4 regions of the Streptomyces arenae genome follow, and region 2 is predicted to be linked to each of the others. Evidence: riboswitches for the same ligand, from Rfam matches in the RefSeq annotation. Region 2 holds a riboswitch; each other region holds the start of a gene.
What was found. A riboswitch is a leader RNA that binds a small molecule or an ion and turns the genes downstream of it on or off. The one in region 2 is predicted to bind cyclic di-AMP.

Region 1 (5,198 bases), on a different contig from region 2:
GAGACGTACTGCCGCATCGGATAGGCGAGCGCGACGATCATCGTGCACAGCACGATCGCGAGCAGCGCCGCCCGGCCGGTGAGCCGGGAGCGGCGGGCCTGCCGTTTGGTCTGGGAGCGGTAGACCCGGGCCGCCGTCTGCTCGCCGAGCAGCTTGAGCCTGGTCGCGGTGGAGAACCGGTCCCGGTCCTTCACGGCCATGTCCCCGCCTCCCTGATACGTGCGTACGTCCCCGCACACGGTACGGGACCGGGTACGGGGACGTACGTACGACTGGCTAAGCCTTACCCACGAGAGGCGGTACCGGCTCAGCCCTTGAAACGGGGGAACGCGGAGCGGCCGGCGTACACCGCCGCGTCGTCGAGGATCTCCTCGATGCGCAGCAGCTGGTTGTACTTGGCGACGCGCTCGGAGCGGGCCGGGGCACCGGTCTTGATCTGGCCGCAGTTGGTGGCGACGGCCAGGTCCGCGATGGTGACGTCCTCGGTCTCGCCGGAGCGGTGGGACATCATGCACTTGAAGCCGTTGCGCTGGGCGAGCTCGACGGCGTCCAGGGTCTCGGTCAGCGAGCCGATCTGGTTGACCTTGACGAGCAGGGCGTTGGCGGTGCCCTCCTCGATGCCGCGGGCAAGGCGCTCCGGGTTGGTGACGAACAGGTCGTCGCCGACGAGCTGGACCTTGTCACCGAGCTTGTCGGTGATGACCTTCCAGCCGGCCCAGTCGTCCTCGAACAGCGGGTCCTCGATGGAGACCAGCGGGTACGCGGCGACGAGCTCCTCGTAGTACTCGGTCATCTCGGCGGCCGAGCGGGACTTGCCCTCGAACTCGTACTTGCCGTCCTTGTAGAACTCGGACGCGGCGACGTCGAGCGCGAGCGCGATCTGCTCGCCGGGGATGTAACCGGCCTGCTTGATCGCCTCCAGGATGAGGTCGAGCGCGGCGCGGTTGGACTCCAGGTTCGGGGCGAAGCCGCCCTCGTCACCGAGGCCGGTGGACAGCCCCTTGGTCTTCAGGACCTTCTTCAGGGTGTGGTAGACCTCGGCACCCCAGCGCAGCGCCTCGGAGAAGGACTCCGCGCCGATCGGGGCGATCATGAACTCCTGGATGTCGACGTTGGAGTCCGCGTGCGAGCCGCCGTTGAGGATGTTCATCATCGGGACGGGCAGCAGGTGCGCGTTCGGGCCACCCAGGTAGCGGAACAGCGGCAGGTCGGACGCCTCGGAGGCGGCGTGCGCGACGGCGAGGGAGACGCCGAGGATGGCGTTGGCGCCGAGCGAGCCCTTGTTGTCGGTGGCATCCAGGTCGAACATGGCCTGGTCGATCAGGCGCTGCTCGGTGGCGTCGTAGCCGACCAGCTCCGGACCGATCTGCTCGATCACGGCGAGGACGGCCTTCTCGACACCCTTGCCGAGGTAGCGGTTGGGGTCGCCGTCACGGAGCTCGATGGCCTCGAAGGCACCGGTGGAGGCGCCGGACGGGACGGCGGCACGACCCGTGCTGCCGTCGTCGAGGCCGACCTCGACCTCGACCGTGGGGTTGCCTCGGGAGTCCAGGATTTCCCGGGCTACGACGACGTCGATGGACGGCACGAGCATCTCCTTCTTGGGATGTGACGCTGGTTGTGCGGGGCGCACGCGGGCCTTGTCGGCCCTTGCTCAGCCTTGCGACTAGAGCCTAACCGTCCCAGGGCCGTCAGCCGGCCGACCGACCGGCCCGTGGACACCCTGACGGTACTCATTGTTCATGCGCGGAACAAAGGGGGCCCCGCATGAAGAACGGAAGAAGAGCGGGTCAAGCGACAACCGCAAAGAGAAACCCCGCTCCGGTGCGTTCGGGGGGAGACGCACCGGAGCGGGGGCCCGTGGGGGACGGGGGCGGCCCTCACGTGGTCCCCACTATGCGGACCACGGTTGAGAGGGGGCTGTGATTCAGCTGGGTCTTACTTCAGGTGCAGCTGCTGGCCGGGGTAGATGAAGTCGGCGTCCTCGACGATGTCCTTGTTCAGCTTGAACAGCGCCTGCCAGCCACCCTTGACCTTGTGCTTCTCGGCGATCGAGCTGAGGGTGTCACCCTTGACGACCTTGTACTCGCCGTCGCCCTTCTTGACCTTCTTGCCGGTCGGGGTGGAGACGGTCTTGGACGCGGCCGGACGCTCGGCGGACCGGGAGGCGGCCTGCGTGTCGGTCGTACGGCTGCTGCTGGAGCCGCTGCTCGACGAGCCGGAGGAGCTGGAGCTGGACGAGCTGGTGCTGCCGCCGGTGTAGGCGGCGCCGGACAGACCCTTGCCGCAGACCGGCCAGGCACCCTTGCCCTGGGCGGCGAGGACCTTCTCGGCGATCTGGATCTGCTGGGCCTTGGAGGCCTGGTTGGCCTGCGCGGCGTAGGCGGTGCCGCCGTACGCGGCCCAGGTGGAGGCGGAGAACTGCAGACCGCCGTAGTAGCCGTTGCCGGTGTTGATGGACCAGTTGCCGCCTGACTCGCACTGGGCGACCGTGTCCCATTCGGAGGCGGTGGCGGCGGAGGCGCTGCCGGCCGCCATCAGCGGGGCGGCGACGGCGGCACCGGTGACACCGGCGACGGCGATGGCGCGGACGGCCTTGGACGGACGACGGTGCTTGCCCTTGCCGGAAAACAGCATGGAGGATCCCCTCACCGACGCCTGCGAGGTGAGCTGTCGGGTTCGGGCCGGTTGAGTTGCCCGGCCGCACGGCCCGCTCTCGCGAGACGCGCGGCTCCACCCCTAGCCGGTTCCGGCGGCCTTTCGGCCGTGAGCCCTCGTGGGCTCAACTGCCGGACCCGGCGCTTACCTTGGGTCCCCCGCTCCTGCCTACGGCGCTTGCGCGACGACTGTTCCCGGGCGGTCGCTGGCAGGACTCGGCGTTGCGACAGCCGGGGCTCGTGGTGACGAGCGGCCTCGACCGTAAACAGACGATCAGGTGAATTTCAAAGATGATCAGGGCTTCTGAGACTCATCCCACACTTTCACCAAAACGGGCATTAGCCCCGAAGCGGGACGTCAACTCCCGCTACTTTTCGTCCGATTCGCTGCTGAGTTTCAGGGTCTGACCGGCTGCGATGTTGTTCGGGTCGGCACCGATGTCCGCCTTGTTCGCGGCATAGAGCGCGCGCCATCCGCCGTCCAGGCCAAGGGAGTCGGCGATGGAGGCGAGGGTGTCGCCATCGCGGACGGTGTACGTGCCGGCCGCCACGGAGGCGTGACGACCGGAGGATGCGGCCTTCTGACCGTTTGTCACGCTTTCGTCCGCCGAGTCACCGCGGTGCTTGCCGCCGCCACTGACGGCGCCCGTGTCGACCAGACTCCAAGAACTGCCGGTCTGCCATGAATTGTCCGAGTCGCTGTCGTCGTCCGCGATGACGGGGTTCTCGCTCGCCTTGGGCGTGGCGGAGCCGGAAGACGACGACTTGTCCGTCTTGCCGGACTTGTGGGACGTGTCCTTCCCGGAGTCGTCGCTCGCGCCGGAACTCGGCGACGGGCTCGCGGACTCGGTCCCGGAGCCCTTCGCCGTCGACGAGGAGCCGGAGCCGGCCGGGGTGGACGAGTCGGACAGCCCGGAGGACGCGTCGGAGGAGTCGTCCGCGGACCCGGACGCGTCACCCGATCCGTCGAGGCCCGTGTCGACGTCCACCGAGGCGTCGTCCGACGACAGCCCGGCCAGCAGGGCGCAGGTCCGCCAGGGCTTGGTGCCCTGGTCCGCGAGTATCTTCTCGGCGACCGCGATCTGCTGCGAGCGGCTCGCCTGGTCGGGCGTCGCGGCGTAGTCCGAACCGCCGTACTTGTCCCAGTCGTCCTGGGACATCTGCAGGCCGCCGTAGTAGCCGTTGCCGCTGTCCATGCTCCAGGAACCGGCGCTCTCGCACTCGGCCACCTTGTCCCAGGTCGTGCCGTCGGCCGCGTTGGCGCTCGCGGCGCCGAGCAGCGGAATGGCGATCGCGGAGCCGGTCACGCCGGCCGCCACGAGGAGCGCCGGAGCCTGACGGGGGCGACGGTGACGACCGTTCCCGGAGAGCATGCGGAAACCTTTCGAGCGACAGCGATGAGCGGCACGGCGGGTCCCGCGAGGGCGCCGCGCTGATGGGTGAACGTATCGGCAGACGATCACTTGTCACAAGTTAATGCCGCGCAGATCACGTGAAGATCACAGACTTGAGTGCTGGTCACCTTTGGTACGTGGGGGCCGAACGGAGGCCCCGGAGGCAGCCGGACGCCGGGCTGTCACGCCTCGGGGGTGAACGCCACGGGGAGCGTGCGCAGTCCGCGCATGATGAGCCCGCCCCGCCACCGCAACTCCCCCTCGTCCGCCGCGAGTCGCAGGTCGGGGAGGCGGGTGAGCAGGGTGGCGAGCGCCGTCTGCCCTTCGAGCCGGGCGAGCGGGGCACCGAGGCAGTAGTGGATGCCGTGGCCGTATCCGAGGTGCTGGTTGTCCCGCCGGGAGAGGTCGAGCGTGTCCGGTTCGGCGAACCGCTCCGGGTCCCGGTCGGCGGCCGCGAGTACGACGAGGACCGGGTCGCCTGCCGCGATGTGCTGTCCGCCGACGACCAGCGGCTCGGTGGCGAACCGCCAGGTGGCCAGCTCCACCGGGCCGTCGTAGCGCAGGAGTTCCTCCACCCCGGTCTCCAGGAGGCCGCGCTCCCCGGCGGCCAGGGAGTCCCGCAGGCGGGCATGCTGCTCGGGGTGCGTGAGCAGGGCGTACACGCCGTTACCTATCAAGTTGACGGTGGTTTCGAAACCGGCGAACAGCAGGATGAAGGCCATGGCGGCGGCCTCGTTCTCGGTGAGGTGCTCACCGTGGTCGGATGCTCTGATGAGCCCGGAGATCAGGTCCTCCCCGGGGCCCGGCTCGGCCGGCAGCGCCTCCCGTTTGCGGTGGATCAGCTCGGCCAGATACCCGCGCATCTTCTTCACGGACCGCGCCACCCCGCCCCTCGGCCCGCCTCCGTGCCGGATCATCATCCCCGCCCAGTCCCGGAAGTCGTCCTGGTCCTCCCGGGGGACGCCCAGCAGGTCGCAGATGGCGTAGATGGGGAGCGGAAAGGCGAAGTCGTGGATGAGGTCCGCCTCCCCCTTGTCCGCGAACCCGTCGATGAGCCGGTCGGTCAGCTCCTGCACCCGGGGCGTGAACTCGGCCACCCGGCGCGGTGTGAACGCCTTGCTGACCAGCCGCCGCAGCCGGGTGTGGT
Region 2 (5,198 bases):
GACCGTGATAGCGCCGATCGTCGAGGAGTCCGCGAAGGCGGCGGCCGTGCTGCTGGTCTTCCTGTTCCGCAGACGGGACTTCACCGGGATCGTCGACGGGGTGGTGATAGCCGGGGTCACCGCCACCGGGTTCGCGTTCACCGAGAACATCCTCTACCTCGGCACGGCCTTCGGGACCGATCAGCTGACCGGTGACAGCGGGATCGCCTCCGTCACCGCGGCCACCTTCTTCGTACGCATCGTCATGTCGCCCTTCGCGCATCCCCTGTTCACCGTCCTCACCGGGATCGGCTTCGGCATCGCCGCGCTCTCCGGGCGCCGGCAGCGGGCGCGGCGGGCGCTGGCGCCGGTCGCCGGGCTGCTGCTCGCGATGAGCATGCACGCGTTCTGGAACGGGTCGTCGACCTTCGGGCAGTTCGGGTTCTTCGCCGTGTACGGCATGTTCATGGTGCCGTCGTTCGGGCTGCTGACCTGGCTGGCGATCTGGACGCGGCAGCGGGAGCTGCGGGCCGTGCGGGAGGAGCTGCCCGCGTACGTCTACGCGGGCTGGCTGGGCGCGGCCGAGCCGTTCGTCCTCGGGTCGATGCGGGCCCGGCAGATGGCCCGGGAGTACGCCGCGTACCACTTCGGGAAGCCGGCGGGGCGGGCGGTCGCCGAGTACGAGGGGTACGCGACGACGCTGGCGCTGCTGCGGCGCCGGGGGCAGCGGGGGCGGGCGGAGGCCGACTTCGTCGTACGGGAACGGGAACTGCTGACCGAGCTGTGGAGCCGGCGGGAACTCGCCCGCCCCGCCCTGGAGTACGCGGCCCGGACGGCGGGCGCGGGGTACGGCTACCCGGTCACCCCGGTCTACGGGGCACCGGCCTGGTACGGATCGGCAGTCCCGGCACCGGCCTACAACCCGTACCGGTCGTAGGCACGGGGCGCGGCCCGCCCTGACACCGCCGACCCGCACCGCCGTGGCCGAACACCGTCGCGGCGAAGACGAACGCGAGCGCCGACGGAGAAGGGGGGGAGCGGAGAGCAGCCGGGCCACCGCCCCGCCACCTTCAGGCCGCGGCCTTCGTCACCGTCAGGCAGAAGCCGTCGTCAGTTTTTGCAGGTCCTGCTCCGTCAGGGTCAGGTTCGCCACTTCCAGCAGGGCCGGGAGCTGGTCCACCGTGCGGGCCGAGGCGATCGGGGCCGCGACGGTGGGCTGGGCGGCCAGCCAGGCCAGGGCGACCGTGGGGACGGGGGCCGCGTGGGCCTCGGCGACCTCGTCCAGCGCGGTCAGGACCCGCTGCCCGCGCTCGGACTCCAGGTGCTTGGCGGCGCCGCCCGCGCGGGCGCTGTCGACCGTCGTACCGGGGCGGTACTTGCCGGTGAGGAAGCCGGAGGCCAGGGCGTAGTACGGAACCGCGGCGAGGCCGGTGCGGGAGGCGAGGTCCTGGAGGGGGCCCTCGTAGGTGTCCCGGGAGACCAGGTTGTAGTGGGGCTGGAGGGCGACGTACCGGGCCAGGCCCTCGCGGTCGGAGAAGTCGAGGGACTCCTGGAGCCGCTCGGCGCTGATGTTGGACGCGGCGATGTGCCGTACCTTGCCCGCCCGCACCAGCTCGTCCAGCGCTCCGATGATCTCCTCGACCGGCACCTCGGGCTTGTCGAAGTGCGTGTAGTAGAGGTCGATGTGGTCGGTGCCGAGGCGGCGCAGGGACGCGTCGGCGGCGGCCTTGATGTTGGCGGCGGACAGCCCCTGGTACTCGGGGTGCTGGCTGACCTTCGTGGCGATCACGACGTCGTCGCGGTTGCCGCGGGCCTTGACCCACCTGCCGATGATCGTCTCGGACTCGCCGCCCTGGTTGCCCTCGATCCACGCCGAGTAGGAGTCGGCGGTGTCGACGAAGTTGCCGCCCGCGGCCGCGTACGCGTCGAGGACGGCGAAGGAGGTGGCCTCGTCGGCGGTCCAGCCGAAGACGTTGCCACCGAGGGCGAGCGGGAAGACCTCCAGGTCGGAGGCGCCGAGCTTACGGAGAACGGGGGAAGCGGAAGAAGCAGTCATGCTCCATTCCAACGCGCCCAGGCAGGCCGGCCATCCCACGCGATACGAAGTTCTCGTAAAAGCGGAGGTCCGGGCGCGGGCCCGAGGCGCGCCGGAGACACCTGACCGGCGGCCTCGACATCGGGGGGTGCCGTCGGGCCGCCGGGGACAGGTGGAGGTTCCGTCAGGGGTTGAGGCCCTTGCCGCGGAGCCAGGTCATGGGGTCGATGCCGGTGGCCTGGCCGCCGGGGTGGACCTCCAGGTGGAGGTGCGGGCCGGTGACGTTGCCGGTGGCGCCGACACGGCCGATGACATCACCGGTGGCGACCTTCTGGCCGACCTTGACGCCGATCGAGGACTGGTGGCAGAACCACAGCTCGGTGCCGTCGTCCAGGGTGAGGATCGTGCGGTAGCCGTAGGAACCGGCCCAGCCCGCCTCGGTGATCGTGCCGCCGTGGACGGCCTTGATGATGGTGCCGGTGGGCGCGGCGAAGTCGAGGCCGGTGTGGTAGCCGGAGGACCACATGGACCCGGCCTGACCGAACGTGCCGGTGATCGTGTACGACACGACCGGCAGCGTGTACTGCTTGGCCAGCGCGGCGAGCCGGGCCTGCTCGGCCTTCTGCTTGGCCGCGGCGACGGCCTTGTCCTTGGCGTCGCTCGCCTTGGCGGCGGCGGCCTGTTCTGCCTTGGCCTCCGCGGTGGCGACCGCCTTGTCGGCGGCGGCCACGGCCTTGGCACTGGCCTTGCTGTCGAGCTGGCTCTGCTGCCGCTCGGCCTGGGCGATGATCCGGCTGCGCAGCGCCTCGCCCGCGTCGGCGGAGGAGTCGTCCGCGTCGGTGGCGGTCGTCGTGGTGACGCTGCTGAGCGCGGTCTGCGTGGCCTGGTGGCCGCCGTCCTCACCGAGCAGGGAGCCGACGGACGGCAGGTCCGGCAGGGAGATGGAGACCGGCCGGTGGCCGGTGTTGGCGCTGGCCATGCCGCCCGCGCCGACGGCGGCGATCACGCCGACGCCGAGGACCGTGGAGCTGCGGGCGAGCCCGCCGCCGCGCTGCTTGGCGACCCGGTGCCGGCCTCGTTCGGGGGCGAGGGACTCCTCGGTGGGGTTCCACTCCTCCCAGGGGCCCTCGTCGCTGCGGTAGCTGCCGTAGCCGAAGGTGTCGGGCTGACGCCGGCCGGGTGCGAACGGGGCTGTGGGGGCAGACGGGTTGGACGCCACGCGGGCGCACTCCTTTCCTTCCGCCGCCTACCGGGTTAGCTGACGGGTTCGGAGCGGGAAGGTCTCCTACGCGCGTATACCGGCCGATTCGTACTCGGCGGCAGCCGTGCGATTCACCCCAAGGTGGTGGTTCCCCGGTTCCCTTGACGGGATTCGGCGCGTGCGCACGGAGCCGACTCGGGTGACGGCTGGGACGACCGCGCTGCGTTATCGAACGTTAATAGACCCGGCTGTCAGATTCCAAGCCATTCGCCTTGATCATTAAGCTTCCACAGCATGGACTTACCTGCCATGACCGGTCGAAAACGGTCGAGTCGACCGCACTCTCCGATCGGATCAGGTGTCACACGCGTTTTGATGGTGACTCAGATGTGATGCGGAGGGGCGTCGTCCGCGCACCCTGCGTGACGACGCCTGACGACGCCTGAGGGCGCGTACAAAAAGACCCAGGGCCGGAATCCATCATCGGATTCCGGCCCTGGGTTTCAGTAGCGGGGACAGGATTTGAACCTGCGACCTCTGGGTTATGAGCCCAGCGAGCTACCGAGCTGCTCCACCCCGCGTCGGTGACACCAGCATACGTCATCGGAAGAGTGCGAGTCACATCAGTTACGGGAGGGGGCCGCGGCCGGTGGCCGAGCGCTAGGCGGGAGGCGTCTCCAGGTGGGCGTTGGGCGCCTTGGCCAGGGCCTCGTACTGCCCCAGCACCAGCACCGCCACCCCCTGCTCCCGCAGCATCCCCGTCCCGTCGGCCGCCCGTACGAACGTGTCGGGTTCGCGCCAGGCCGTGACCACCCGGCGTACCCCCGCCGCGAGGATCAGCTCGGCGCACGGGTGCGGGCGGGAGGCGCGGTGGGTGCAGGGTTCCAGGCTGGTGTAGACCGTGGCCGTGGACAGCCGGGGGTCGGCCGGGGAGATCTTGGCCAGCGCCGCCTCCTCCGCGTGGGCCGCCGGGTCACCGGCCTCCCGGGAGTGGCCGCGGGCCAGCTCCGTGCCATCGGCGGCGACCACCACCGCGCCGACGCTGAACGCGGTCCGCGAGGGCGGGCACTCGGCCGCCAGCTCGCAGGCGAGCCGCAGCCAGTGCCGGTCGGCGGCGGACGCCGAGCCGCCCACGCCGGGCGCGGTGGGCTCGTAGCGGGCCAGGACGACGTCCTCGATCCGGCGGGTCTCCAGCAGGCGCAGGCGGCCGCCCTGGTAGCCGCCGGGGCCGAACAGACGCGGCGCCTTCGGGTCGCCGACCAGGACAGGGGCGAGGACCAGCTGGAGCTCGTCGGCGAGGCCCTGCTGGAGCAGCTGGGTGTGCACGGTGCCACCACCCTCCACCATCAGGCGGTCCACGCCCCGCACCTCGTGGAGGTGGGTCAGCAGCGCGGGCCAGTCGAGGTCGGGGCCCAGCGGGACGACGTCGGCGGCGATGCCCAGCGCCAGCGCCCGCTCGGCGCCCGCATCCGTCGTGTAGAGGATCTTCTCGCCGCCCGTGTGCCAGAACCGCGCGTCCGGGTCGAGGTCGCCGGTCGCGGTGACCGTGACCTTGAGCGGGTACTCGGGCCGGCCGGCGGCGAGCCGGGCGGCGCGGCGCTCCTCGGAGTACACCAGGAGGCGGGGGTTGTCCGCGCGGATCGTGCCGGCGCCGACCAGGACCGCGTCGGCGGTGGACCGCACCTCGTCGACGCGGTCGAAGTCGGCCGGGGAGGAGAGCAGCAACCGCTCGGGACCGGTGTCGTCGAGGTAGCCGTCGAGGGAGACGGCGGCGGACAGCAGGACGTGGGGGTACGGCATCGGACGCGCTCACTCTCGGCGGCGGGCGGGGTGTGAACACTTCCGGCGGCGGGCGGGGTGTGAACCGGAAGCTTGGTTAAAGTTTGAAACAAACCTACACTGGCCTTATGACGACTCGCTGGCTCACCCCGAAGGAGCAGCGCGCCTGGCGCGCGTTCATGGCGGCGACGAACCTCCTGGAGG
Region 3 (5,198 bases), on a different contig from region 2:
CTTCTGGGTGGCCGTCTCGGCCTCCTGGTACAGCCGGTCCACCTTGGCCTTGACCTGCGCGGGCGTCAGTTGCGGCTCGGCGTGTCCGACCCCGTCGAAGCCCGCCGCGGTGGCCGCGCCCGCCAGGGCGAGGGTGACGGCCGTGCGGGCCGTATGACCGCCGAGCGGGCTCTGCCGGGGCTTGCGGTGCGCTGCCACCTGGGCTGTTCACGTCCTTTCGTACGACCGCCGGTCGTCCGTCCGAACGCCAGGGGGAGCGCGCGTACGGCCGCGGGAGCGCGGATTGCGCGTCCGGCGGCGGCCGGCACAGGGGGAGCGGGCCGCCGCCGGACTCTTTCGGCGGTGGTGTCCGACTGCCGCCCCTGGCCCGGGCGGCGGTGGGGAGTCGGTCACCTGGGGGAGGACGCTAGGCCCGACTGTGTCGTCCTGGTAACGCGATGCACGGAATTGACGTGACCGGATCGTTACCGGACGGTATGTGGCCGGGGTTCCGGTCCGGAGCCGTCGGCTTCGCGGGCCGGGATGACCGAAGCGCCGGTTCCGGGGCGGGCGGAGTGCGGGGGGTGCTATGGGGTGCATATATGCGGCGCCTCGGGGCCACGCGTCCGGCCGCGCGGAAGGGAGGGGCCGGTGCCCGGCGCTCTCGCTGGCCCTGATTAGGCTCCGGGCCATGGACGTACTCATCCATCTCTTCGTCGGCCTGCACATCATCGGCATCGCCGCGCTCCTCGGCGGCTTCCTCACCCAGATGAAGGCGATGGGCCAGGGCACGGCCCGGTTCGTCCCCGGGATGCTGCACGGCGCGTTCACCATGCTCGCCACCGGCGTGGTCCTGGTCGGCCTCAACGAGGCCGACGGCCATCACGTCAACACCATCAAGATCGGCGTGAAACTCGCCCTGCTGATCGTGATCCTCGGGCTCGTCTACGTGAAACGTGACGACGAGAAGGTGGAGAAGGGGGCCTTCGCGCTGGTGGGCGCGCTGACCATGGTGAACGTCTTCATCGCCGTGCTGTGGACGTGATCCTCGCCGGCCATCCCGCTCAGGACGCCTTCCCGAGGGCGGCGCGGGTCGTCAGCACCGCCCCGGCGGCCACCGCGAGCCACGCCGCCACCGCGACCCACACCAGCACCCGGCCCAGCCCGTCCAGCCACGGCAGGCAGACGGCCGCGACCGACAGCGTCGCCGCCGCCGTCATCCCCATCGGGAACACCGTCGCCCAGCGCCGCACGTCGTAGCGCGGCCGGGGCCTGACCACCTCCGCGGCCAGCAGCACGACGTACCAGGCCAGGTCCAGGATCAGCAGCGCGACCGAGACCGTGCGCAGGACGCCACGGTCGTCGTCGTTCCACAGGTACAGCCGCGCGCTGTCGGCGGCCAGCAGCTTCGCCCCGGCCAGCGCGGAGATCGCGAGCGCGCCGCCGGCCACCCACTGGTCGCCGGGCCCCTCTACGACCTGCCGCCACACGAAATGGGGCACCGCGAGGCCGTACAGGGCCAGCCCCAGCCAGAACAGCACCAGCGCCAAGTGTGCGAGCCACGCCGTGCTCAGGGCCGCCGCCAGCGTCGCGCCGAGCACGGCGAGCCCCTCGGTGGCCACACAGCCCAGGAACACGGCACCGGGCATGCGGCCCCTCCAGTGCCGTACGACGAGGACGAGCAACGGCGGCCACAGCACTGCCGCCAGCGCCAGCAGTGCCTCGGCGAGGGGCTGCCGGCCGAGCAGCGAGAACCGCGTCCCCAGCACGGTCGTGGCGGCCACCGCGGTGAGCGCGCCCGGTGTCCGCGCCTCCGTCAGCCACCGCGGACGGTCCAGGGTCAGCCGCAGGACGAAGTTCGCGGCCAGCCCCACCCAGGCCACGCAGGCCAGCACCAGCGCGATCCGGGACAGGGTCTCCGCCCCCGCCTGACGCAGCCCCACCGAGACGATGCCGGTGGCCAGCACGGCGGCCCCGGCCGCCGGCGGGCGCTGCGCCCACCAGGCGCGGACGGGTGAGATGCCGGACATGGTGCCGATGCTAAGGAGCACCAACCGCCGTGCGAGCGGGCCACGCGCGCGGGACCCGCGAAATACGCGCGGGCAGTGGGAGGGGGGTGGTTCAGGCCGGTCGCACCACGCTGTGGATGATCGACTCGCCGCCGTAGTAGATCGACTCCTCCCGGACGTACGCGCCGGGCTTGGGGGCGTGGATCATCATGCCGTTCCCGATGTAGATGCCGACGTGGCTGACGTCGTCGTAGAAGAAGACCAGGTCGCCGGGCTGGGCGTCGGCGAGGGAGACGGTCGTGCCGGCGTTCACCTGGTCGTAGGTGGTGCGCGGCAGGGAGACACCCGCGGCCTTCCAGGCGGCCTGGGAGAGGCCGGAGCAGTCGTAGGAGCCGGGACCGGTCGCACCCCAGACGTACGGCTTGCCGATCTGCGCACGGGCGAAGGCGATCGCCTTGGCGGCCTTCGTGGCGTACGCGGAGCCGGAGGAGGACGACGACGATGACGACGAGGACGACGATGACGACGACGAGGACGTGGAGCCGCTCGAGGACGTCGACGAGGTGTCCTGCTCGGCTGCGGCCGCCGCCTGCTGCTTCGCGAGTTCCGCCGCCTTGCGGGCCGCCTCCTCCTGCTTCTTCTTCTCGATCTGCGCGAGCCGCGCCTTCTCCTCGGCCGTCAGCTTCGACAGCAGCTGCCGCGCGGAGGCCAGTTTCGTCTGGACGGTCGCCTTGGCGGTCTTCAGGTCGTCCTGTGTCTCGGTCAGCGACTCGAGGTTCCGGGCGGCCTCCTGCCGCTTCCTCATGGTCGCCGACTGCTGGGTGACGTAGTCGTCGACCGCGTCCTTCTGGCGCGAGGTCAGCCGGTTCATCAGCTGCGACTGGTCGAAGTAGTCCTGCGGGTCGTTCGCGAGCAGGAAGGTCGCCGTCTGGGGGACCTCGGTCCCGGTCCGGTACTGCGCGGCGGCGAACGACCCCAGTTCCTCGCGCGCCTTGTTCAGCCGGTCCGTGCGCCTGGCCACGTCGTCGAGCATGGAGTCGACGCGCTGGCGCTGCTTGCCGGTCTTCTCCTTGGCCGCGTCGTACTTCTCGGTCGCCGACTCCGCCTGCCGGTAGAGGTCGTCGACCTTCTTCTCCACCTCCTCCAGGCTCGGCCTGCCGTCCTCGGAGGGCGCCGCGTTGGCCGTCTGGGAGAGCAGGGCCACGGAGGTGAGGGCGGCGGTGGCCAGGGCGGGGGTGCGTATGCCTGCTACGCGCGTTGCGGAGGGGCGGGACTTCCGGTGCGACGCCAACGGAGGCGACTCCTTCCAGTGCTCCGCCTACCGAGTTAGCTGTCGGGTTCGGGCGGGTGGGTCGGAAGGGTTGCCCTACGGTGCGTCCCCCGGAGGGGCAGCGGGACCGATTCACCCCAAGGTCGGTGTGGGTCCCCGGCTCCGGATGCGCGGCGGCGCCCCGGACTCGGCGGAGGCCGCGCGGCCCGGCGACGTTCGCCGGTGAGGTCGTGCGGCCTGCCCGGCACGCTAGCCAACTCGTGTGCTCCGTGTGAAGGTTGATGTGCGATATGCCCGATACATTTTCGTGACCTGAGCGTTGCGTCTCCAGTCATGCGCCCGGTTTGTCGCGGCGTACGGCATCTTGCCCGGAATCACCCAACGTGACGGGGTGGATTCCGTCGGTGGCGGGGGCGAGTTTCCGGGGCGGGGACCGGTTGTCGGTGGCGCGCCCTAGACTCGGAGAGCGATGAGCAGCCTCTTTGACGACAGCTTCCTGGCGAGCCTCCAGCCCCCGCGCGGCCACGAGGAGGAACCCCCGCCGCCGCCCGAGGACGAGCACGGACCGGAGCCGGTTCCGGACGACCTGTTCGGCGGGCGGTTCGACGTGCCCCCGGACCGGGACGCCTACTACCGCGACGGCGCCGCCCGCCCGGCCCTGGACGCGGCCGCGCTCCTGGAGGGGCTGAACGAGAACCAGCGGGCGGCCGTGGTGCACGCCGGTTCCCCGCTGCTCATCGTGGCCGGCGCCGGTTCCGGCAAGACGCGGGTGCTCACCCACCGCATCGCCCACCTGCTGGGCGAGCGCGGGGTACACCCGGGCCAGATCCTCGCGATCACCTTCACGAACAAGGCCGCGGGCGAGATGAAGGAGCGCGTCGAGCAGCTCGTCGGCCCGCGCGCGAACGCGATGTGGGTGATGACCTTCCACAGCGCGTGCGTGCGGATCCTCCGCAGGGAGAGCAAGAAGCTCGGCTTCACCTCCTCCTTCTCGATCTACGACGCGGCCGACTCCAAGCGCCTGATGGCCCTGGTCTGCCGCGACCTGGACCTCGACCCCAAGCGGTACCCGCCGAAGTCCTTCAGCGCCCAGGTCAGCAACCTGAAGAACGAACTGGTCGACGAGGAGGACTTCGCCGCCCGCGCGAGTGACGGCTTCGAGAAGACCCTCGCCCAGGCCTACGCCATGTACCAGTCGCGGCTGCGCGAGGCGAACGCCCTCGACTTCGACGACCTGATCATGACGACGGTCAACCTGCTGCGTGCCTTCCCGGACGTCGCCGAGCACTACCGCCGCCGCTTCCGGCACGTCCTGGTCGACGAGTACCAGGACACCAACCACGCCCAGTACGCGCTGGTGCGCGAGCTGGTCGGGACCGGTACGCACGATGAGGACACCCCGCCCGGCGAGCACGACCTGCCCCCCGCCGAGCTGTGCGTCGTCGGTGACGCCGACCAGTCGATCTACGCCTTCCGGGGCGCGACGATCCGCAACATCCTCCAGTTCGAGGAGGACTACCCGAACGCGACGACGATCCTGCTGGAGCAGAACTACCGCTCCACGCAGACGATCCTCTCCGCCGCCAACGCGGTCATCGAGCGCAACGAGTCCCGCCGCCCCAAGAACCTGTGGACCAACGCGGGCGCGGGCGCGCAGATCACCGGCTACGTCGCCGACACCGAGCACGACGAGGCCCAGTTCGTCGCCGAGGAGATAGACCGTCTGACGGACGCGGGCGAGGCCAAGGCGGGCGATGTCGCCGTCTTCTACCGCACCAACGCGCAGTCCCGGGTCTTCGAGGAGATCTTCATCCGCGTCGGCCTGCCCTACAAGGTCGTCGGCGGCGTCCGCTTCTACGAGCGCAAGGAGGTCCGGGACGTCCTCGCCTATCTGCGGGTGCTGGCCAACCCGGAGGACTCCGTCCCGCTGCGCCGGATCC
Region 4 (5,198 bases), on a different contig from region 2:
GGACGACGAGATCGTCATCACCCTGCACTACCGGATGCGCGGCGACGTCGTCGAGCGCTGGGTGACCGTCGGCAACGAGGGGCCCGCGCGCGTGGAGCTGCTGCGCGCCGACCCGGCCACGTGGACACTGCCGGACCGCGAGGGCTGGCGCCTCTCCCAGCTGCACGGCCGCTGGGCCGCCGAGTCCCGGCTGGTCAGCGCGCCGCTCACCTACGGCGAGAAGGTCATCGGCAGCCGCCGCGGCCACACCGGCCACCAGCACCTGCCCTGGGTCGCCCTGGACACCGACGCCACCGAGGAGCGCGGGGAGGTCTGGGGCTGCGCCCTCGGCTGGTCCGGCTCCTGGCGGATCGCCGTCGCCCAACTCCCGGACGCGCGCGTGCAGATCACCGGCGGCGCCGGCTACGACGACTCGGGCCTGCTGACGCTGGCCGAGGGCGAGTCGTACACCAGTCCCGTCTTCGCGGCCCTCTGGTCCGACGGCGGCTTCGGCGGGGCCAGCCGCGCCTGGCACGCCTACCAGCGGGCGTACGTCATCCCGGACGCCGACCGGGACCGGCCGGTGCTGTTCAACTCCTGGGAGGCCACCACCTTCGACATCTCCGAGGAGCAGCAGGCCACCCTCGCCCGGCGGGCCGCCGCGATCGGCGTCGAACTGTTCGTGGTGGACGACGGCTGGTTCGGCGCCCGTACCAGCGACCACGCCGGTCTCGGCGACTGGACGCCCAACCCGGACCGCTTCCCGAAGGGCCTGAAGCCGCTCGGCGACTACGTGCACGCCCTGGGGATGCAGTTCGGCATCTGGGTGGAGCCCGAGATGGTCAACGCGGACAGCGACCTGTACCGCGCGCACCCCGACTGGGTGCAGTACCAGCAGGGGCGGAAGCGGACGGAACTGCGCAACCAGCTCGTCCTCAACCTCGCCCGCGAGGACGTCCAGGAGTACCTCTGGGAGCAGCTCGACGCCCTGCTGTCCAGCGCCCCGATCGACTACGTCAAGTGGGACTTCAACCGCTGCTTCACCGACGCGGGCTGGCCGGGCGAGCCCTACCCGCAGCGCCTGTGGGTGGACCACGTGCGCGGGCTGTACGCCCTGCTCGACCGGATCCGCGCGGCCCATCCGAACGTAGCCATCGAGTCCTGCTCCGGCGGTGGCGGCCGGATCGACCTCGGCATCATGAGCCGTACCGACGAGGTGTGGACCTCCGACAACACCGACCCGCTGGACCGGCTCGCCATCCAGCACGGCTTCAGCCAGATCCACCCCGCCCGGGTGATGTCCGCCTGGGTCACCGACAGCCCGAACCACCAGCTCAACGACCGGGTCAGCAGCCTGCGGTTCCGGTTCGTCAGTTCCATGGCGGGGGCGCTCGGGGTCGGCGGCGACCTCTCGAAGTGGACCGAGGAGGAGCTAGCCGAGGCCGGCCGCTGGGTGGAGCTGTACAAGGAGATCCGGCCGCTGGTGCAGCGCGGCGACCAGTTCCGGCTGCGGCCGCCGACGGGCGGGCTCAGCGCGGTGCAGTACACCCTGGGCGACGAGACCGCCGTCCTCGCCTGGCTCCAGGCGCAGAGCTACGGCGAACCCGCGCCCGCGCTGCGGCTGCGGGGCCTCGACCCGACGGCGTCGTACGAATGCCGCGAAACGGGCGAAGTGCACCGGGGTGCCGTCCTGTTGCACCACGGACTGCGTACCGGCCTCAAGGGCGACCTGGACGCGACGGTCATCCGACTCCGCCGCATCTGATCCTTCTGCCCGAATTAACCGCTTAATCACAACTCGCTCTGGAATAAGAGGACGTGGCGTGACGTGCGTGAGGAGCGTCATATCCGTGACCGTCCGTCGCGCGTCATGTCCACGTAATTCCGGTGCTTTTCCTGGGGAATCGGTAATAGGGGAAAGATCGGAATCCACGGAGGGTGACGGGGAATTCCGGTAAAGGATCACGGGGCACCGGGACGGCGGGAACCGTTCGCTTGTCCGCGTGCGTCCTGCTCGCTTACGTTCGCCACGCATCCGGACGGAACGCCTAATCCTGCCGCCGCCCGGAGTCCCCACACACTCACCCGTGCCCGGCAGGAGCGGGGGACCCACCAGGTACGACCGCCTGTTCCGGTTCCCGGGACGGCCAGGGGTGCAGCGACGCAGCGATGCGTGGCCGGGCAGCTCCAGCCCGAACCCGACAGCTCACCTCGCAGGCGCCGGAGAGGAACGCGCCATGCCCGCGAAGGGTAAGCACCGCCGTCCCAGGCCCCAGCGCCTCACTCGTTCGATGGCCGTCGCCGGAACCGGCGGCGCCGCGCTGGCCCTGCCGCTCATGGGGGCCACCGGCGCCCACGCGGCCACCCCGCAGTCCATTTCCGCGCGGGCCCCGCAGTCGATACCGGCCGCCGAGAAGGCGGCCGTGAAGCAGGCGACGGCGAAGCGGTCCGCCACCGCGCGGGCCGCGCACCGCACCTACACCGTGGTGCCCGGCGACTACCTCTCGAAGATCGCCCGTGACCAGGACGTCAGCGGTGGCTGGCACCGGCTCTACGCCGACAACCGGCAGGCCGTCGGCGACAACCCCTCGCTGATCCACCCCGGCCTCAAGCTCGTCCTCGGCGGCCGCGGCGCCACGGCGTCCGGCGCGACGGACTCCGGCACCCGGCAGGGGACCCGGTCGTCCACCCCCTCGCCGGCGTCCACGTCGGATGGGTCCACGTCGACCGCGTCCACGGCGACCGCCTCCGGCTTCACCCTCCCGGTCAGCGGGGCCGCCGTCGGCACCGGCTACCACGTGTCCGGCAGCATGTGGTCCAGCGGCTACCACACGGGCGTCGACTTCGTCGTCCCGACCGGCACCCCCGTGAAGGCCGTCGGCGAAGGCACGGTCGTCACGGCCGGCTGGGGCGGCGCCTACGGCAACCAGGTCGTCATCCGGCTCGCCGACGGCTACTACGCCCAGTACGGCCACCTCTCCGCGCTCTCCGTCTCGGCCGGCCAGACCGTGACCGCGGGCCAGCAGATCGGCCTCTCCGGCGCGACCGGCAACGTGACCGGCCCGCACCTCCACTTCGAGATCCGCACCACCCCCGACTACGGCTCGGACGTGGACCCGGTCGGCTACCTCCGCTCGAAGGGCCTCGCCGTCGGCTGACGGGCGCCCACTGGTCTGACACGCACTCCGAAGGCCGGACCCCCGATCCCCGGGTCCGGCCTTCGGTATGTCCATCTCGTGGCGCGGACGTGCCAGGTGTCGACAGCGGAGCTCCGGCGACGGCACAGTGATCTCCGTTGGGTGAAAGCGCTTTCCGACCTCCTCGTCACGCCGGAAGGAACCTGCCGTATGACGACCACCCGCCGAGCCTTCGGAGCTCTGGCCGCCGGAGCCGCGCTCGCGGCCCTCGCCCCCGCCCCGCCCGCGAGTGCCGCACCCCGGCACCGCCGCCTGCTCGCCCACGACGACTTCCGCCACGGCCTGGGCCAGTGGTCGGTGGAACTGGAACAGGGCGGAACGGTCGCCGCGACGGACGGGATCCTCGAGGTCGACGTGCCCGCCGGGGCGACGATCTGGTTCCGGCGCCGGCTCGAAGGGCCGTACGTCCTGGAGTACACCGCCACACCGGTCTCGGCGGGCGGCCCCGACGACCGCGTCTCCGACCTCAACAACTTCTGGAACGCCACCGACGTGCGCTCCCCGGACGACCTGTTCGCCACCCCGCGGCACGGCGCGCTCGCCGAGTACGACTACCTCACGACGTACTACGCCGGCTACGGCGCCAACTACAACACCACGACCCGGCTGCGCCGTTACGTCGGCGAGCCCGGCGTCCGGCCGCTGGTCTACGACTACACCGAGCCGCTGCTCGTGCCGAACGAACCCAACCACGTCCGGATCGTCTCCGACGGCCCGGTGGTCCGCTGGTGGAACAACCGGCGGCTGGTGTTCGACTACACCGACCCGCAGCCGTACACGGGTGGGCACTTCGCCTTCCGGACCACCTGGAGCCACTTTCTGATCAGCGACTTCCGGGTCTGGGGATCATCGCGTCAACGTCCTTGACCGGAGCCTTATTCCGGGCTTGGCAAAGTATTTAAAAGTGTCTTATCTCACCGATCGTCAACCCCTTATTACGGTCGCGTAGGTCACAGTCAAAGGTGAATCATGGTCCGATGTGGCAGACGATTCGAAGAGTGACAACGCATCAGTGATCGGGTCGTACGTGGCGCTGGGGGACAGCTTCAGCGAGGGCGTCGGCGACCCGGGGCCGGACGGGGCGATGGTCGGCTGGGCCGACCGGTTCGCGGTACTGCTGTCGGACCGGCGGCCCGAGGGCGACTTCGCGTACACCAACCTCGCCGTCCGCGGGAAACTCCTCGACCAGATCGTGGCGGACCAGGTGCCGCAGGCCCTGGAACTCGCCCCGGATCTGGTCTCCTTCTGCGCGGGCGGCAACGACATCATCCGTCCCGGCACCGACCCGGACGAGGTGGCCGAGCGGTTCGAGCGGGCCGTGGTCCGGCTGACCGGGGCCGCCGGCACGGTCATGGTGACCACCGGGTTCGACACCCGCAACGTGCCCGTGCTCAAGCATCTGCGCGGCAAGATCGCCACCTACAACGGCCATGTCCGGGCCATCGCCGACCGGTACGGCTGCCCGGTGCTCGACCTGTGGTCCCTGAAGACCGTGCAGGACCGGCGGGCCTGGGACGACGACCGGCTGCACCTGTCACCCGAGGGTCACACGCGCGTGGCGCTGCGCGCCGGTCAGGTGCTCGGCCTGGAGATCCCGGCCGACCCCGACCAGCCGTGGCCCCCGCTGCCGCCCCGCGGCACCCTGGAGGTCCGCCGCGACGACGTGCACTGGGCCCGCGAGTACCTCGTCCCGTGGATCGGACGCCGACTGCGCGGTGAGTCGTCCGGTGACCATGTGACGGCCAAGGGCGCGCTCTCCCCGGACGACATCAAGATGCGGATCGCCTCCGTCGCCTGAGGCGCGCACATGCGGTGCGGGTAAGGGGCGGCCTCCCTGCGGGGCGCCCCTTACTCCTCGTCGGGCAGCCCCAGTTCGCGGGCCAACGCCTCGTCCACCCACTGCTGCGCCCGGGCCCGCGGCACGGCGCCCGGGTACGACGTGAGCTGTACGGCGAGCCCGTCGAGCAGCGCGGTCAGCCGCAGTGCCGCCGCCATCGGGTCGGGGCACCGGAACTCACCGGC

Region 1: another riboswitch for cyclic di-AMP. It lies ahead of MB828_RS40240 (transglycosylase family protein); the one in region 2 lies ahead of MB828_RS09285 (M23 family metallopeptidase).
Region 3: another riboswitch for cyclic di-AMP. It lies ahead of MB828_RS21335 (NlpC/P60 family protein); the one in region 2 lies ahead of MB828_RS09285 (M23 family metallopeptidase).
Region 4: another riboswitch for cyclic di-AMP. It lies ahead of MB828_RS35570 (M23 family metallopeptidase); the one in region 2 lies ahead of MB828_RS09285 (M23 family metallopeptidase).

The regions. Positions count from the first base shown of each region.
Region 1 is NZ_JAKQYH010000087.1:208,592-213,789, reverse strand. Features, by position in the region: gene MB828_RS40250 (FtsB family cell division protein) at 1-200, opposite strand, end outside; gene eno (phosphopyruvate hydratase) at 308-1,594, opposite strand; gene MB828_RS40240 (transglycosylase family protein) at 1,939-2,637, opposite strand; cyclic di-AMP (ydaO/yuaA leader) riboswitch at 2,641-2,844, opposite strand; gene MB828_RS40235 (transglycosylase family protein) at 3,026-4,030, opposite strand; gene MB828_RS40230 (cytochrome P450 family protein) at 4,234-5,198, opposite strand, start outside.
Region 2 is NZ_JAKQYH010000018.1:20,485-25,682, forward strand. Features, by position in the region: gene MB828_RS09275 (PrsW family intramembrane metalloprotease) at 1-916, shown strand, start outside; gene MB828_RS09280 (aldo/keto reductase) at 1,073-2,035, opposite strand; gene MB828_RS09285 (M23 family metallopeptidase) at 2,199-3,233, opposite strand; cyclic di-AMP (ydaO/yuaA leader) riboswitch at 3,243-3,402, opposite strand; tRNA gene MB828_RS09290 (tRNA-Met) at 3,723-3,796, opposite strand; gene MB828_RS09295 (dihydrofolate reductase family protein) at 3,876-5,015, opposite strand; gene MB828_RS09300 (MarR family winged helix-turn-helix transcriptional regulator) at 5,123-5,198, shown strand, end outside.
Region 3 is NZ_JAKQYH010000048.1:20,046-25,243, reverse strand. Features, by position in the region: gene MB828_RS21350 (NlpC/P60 family protein) at 1-198, opposite strand, end outside; gene MB828_RS21345 (hypothetical protein) at 671-1,024, shown strand; gene MB828_RS21340 (tellurite resistance/C4-dicarboxylate transporter family protein) at 1,044-2,009, opposite strand; gene MB828_RS21335 (NlpC/P60 family protein) at 2,101-3,279, opposite strand; cyclic di-AMP (ydaO/yuaA leader) riboswitch at 3,287-3,444, opposite strand; gene pcrA (DNA helicase PcrA) at 3,728-5,198, shown strand, end outside.
Region 4 is NZ_JAKQYH010000072.1:299,093-304,290, reverse strand. Features, by position in the region: gene MB828_RS35575 (alpha-galactosidase) at 1-1,744, shown strand, start outside; cyclic di-AMP (ydaO/yuaA leader) riboswitch at 2,052-2,212, shown strand; gene MB828_RS35570 (M23 family metallopeptidase) at 2,217-3,137, shown strand; gene MB828_RS35565 (DUF6250 domain-containing protein) at 3,327-4,043, shown strand; gene MB828_RS35560 (SGNH/GDSL hydrolase family protein) at 4,189-4,974, shown strand; gene MB828_RS35555 (TetR/AcrR family transcriptional regulator) at 5,025-5,198, opposite strand, start outside.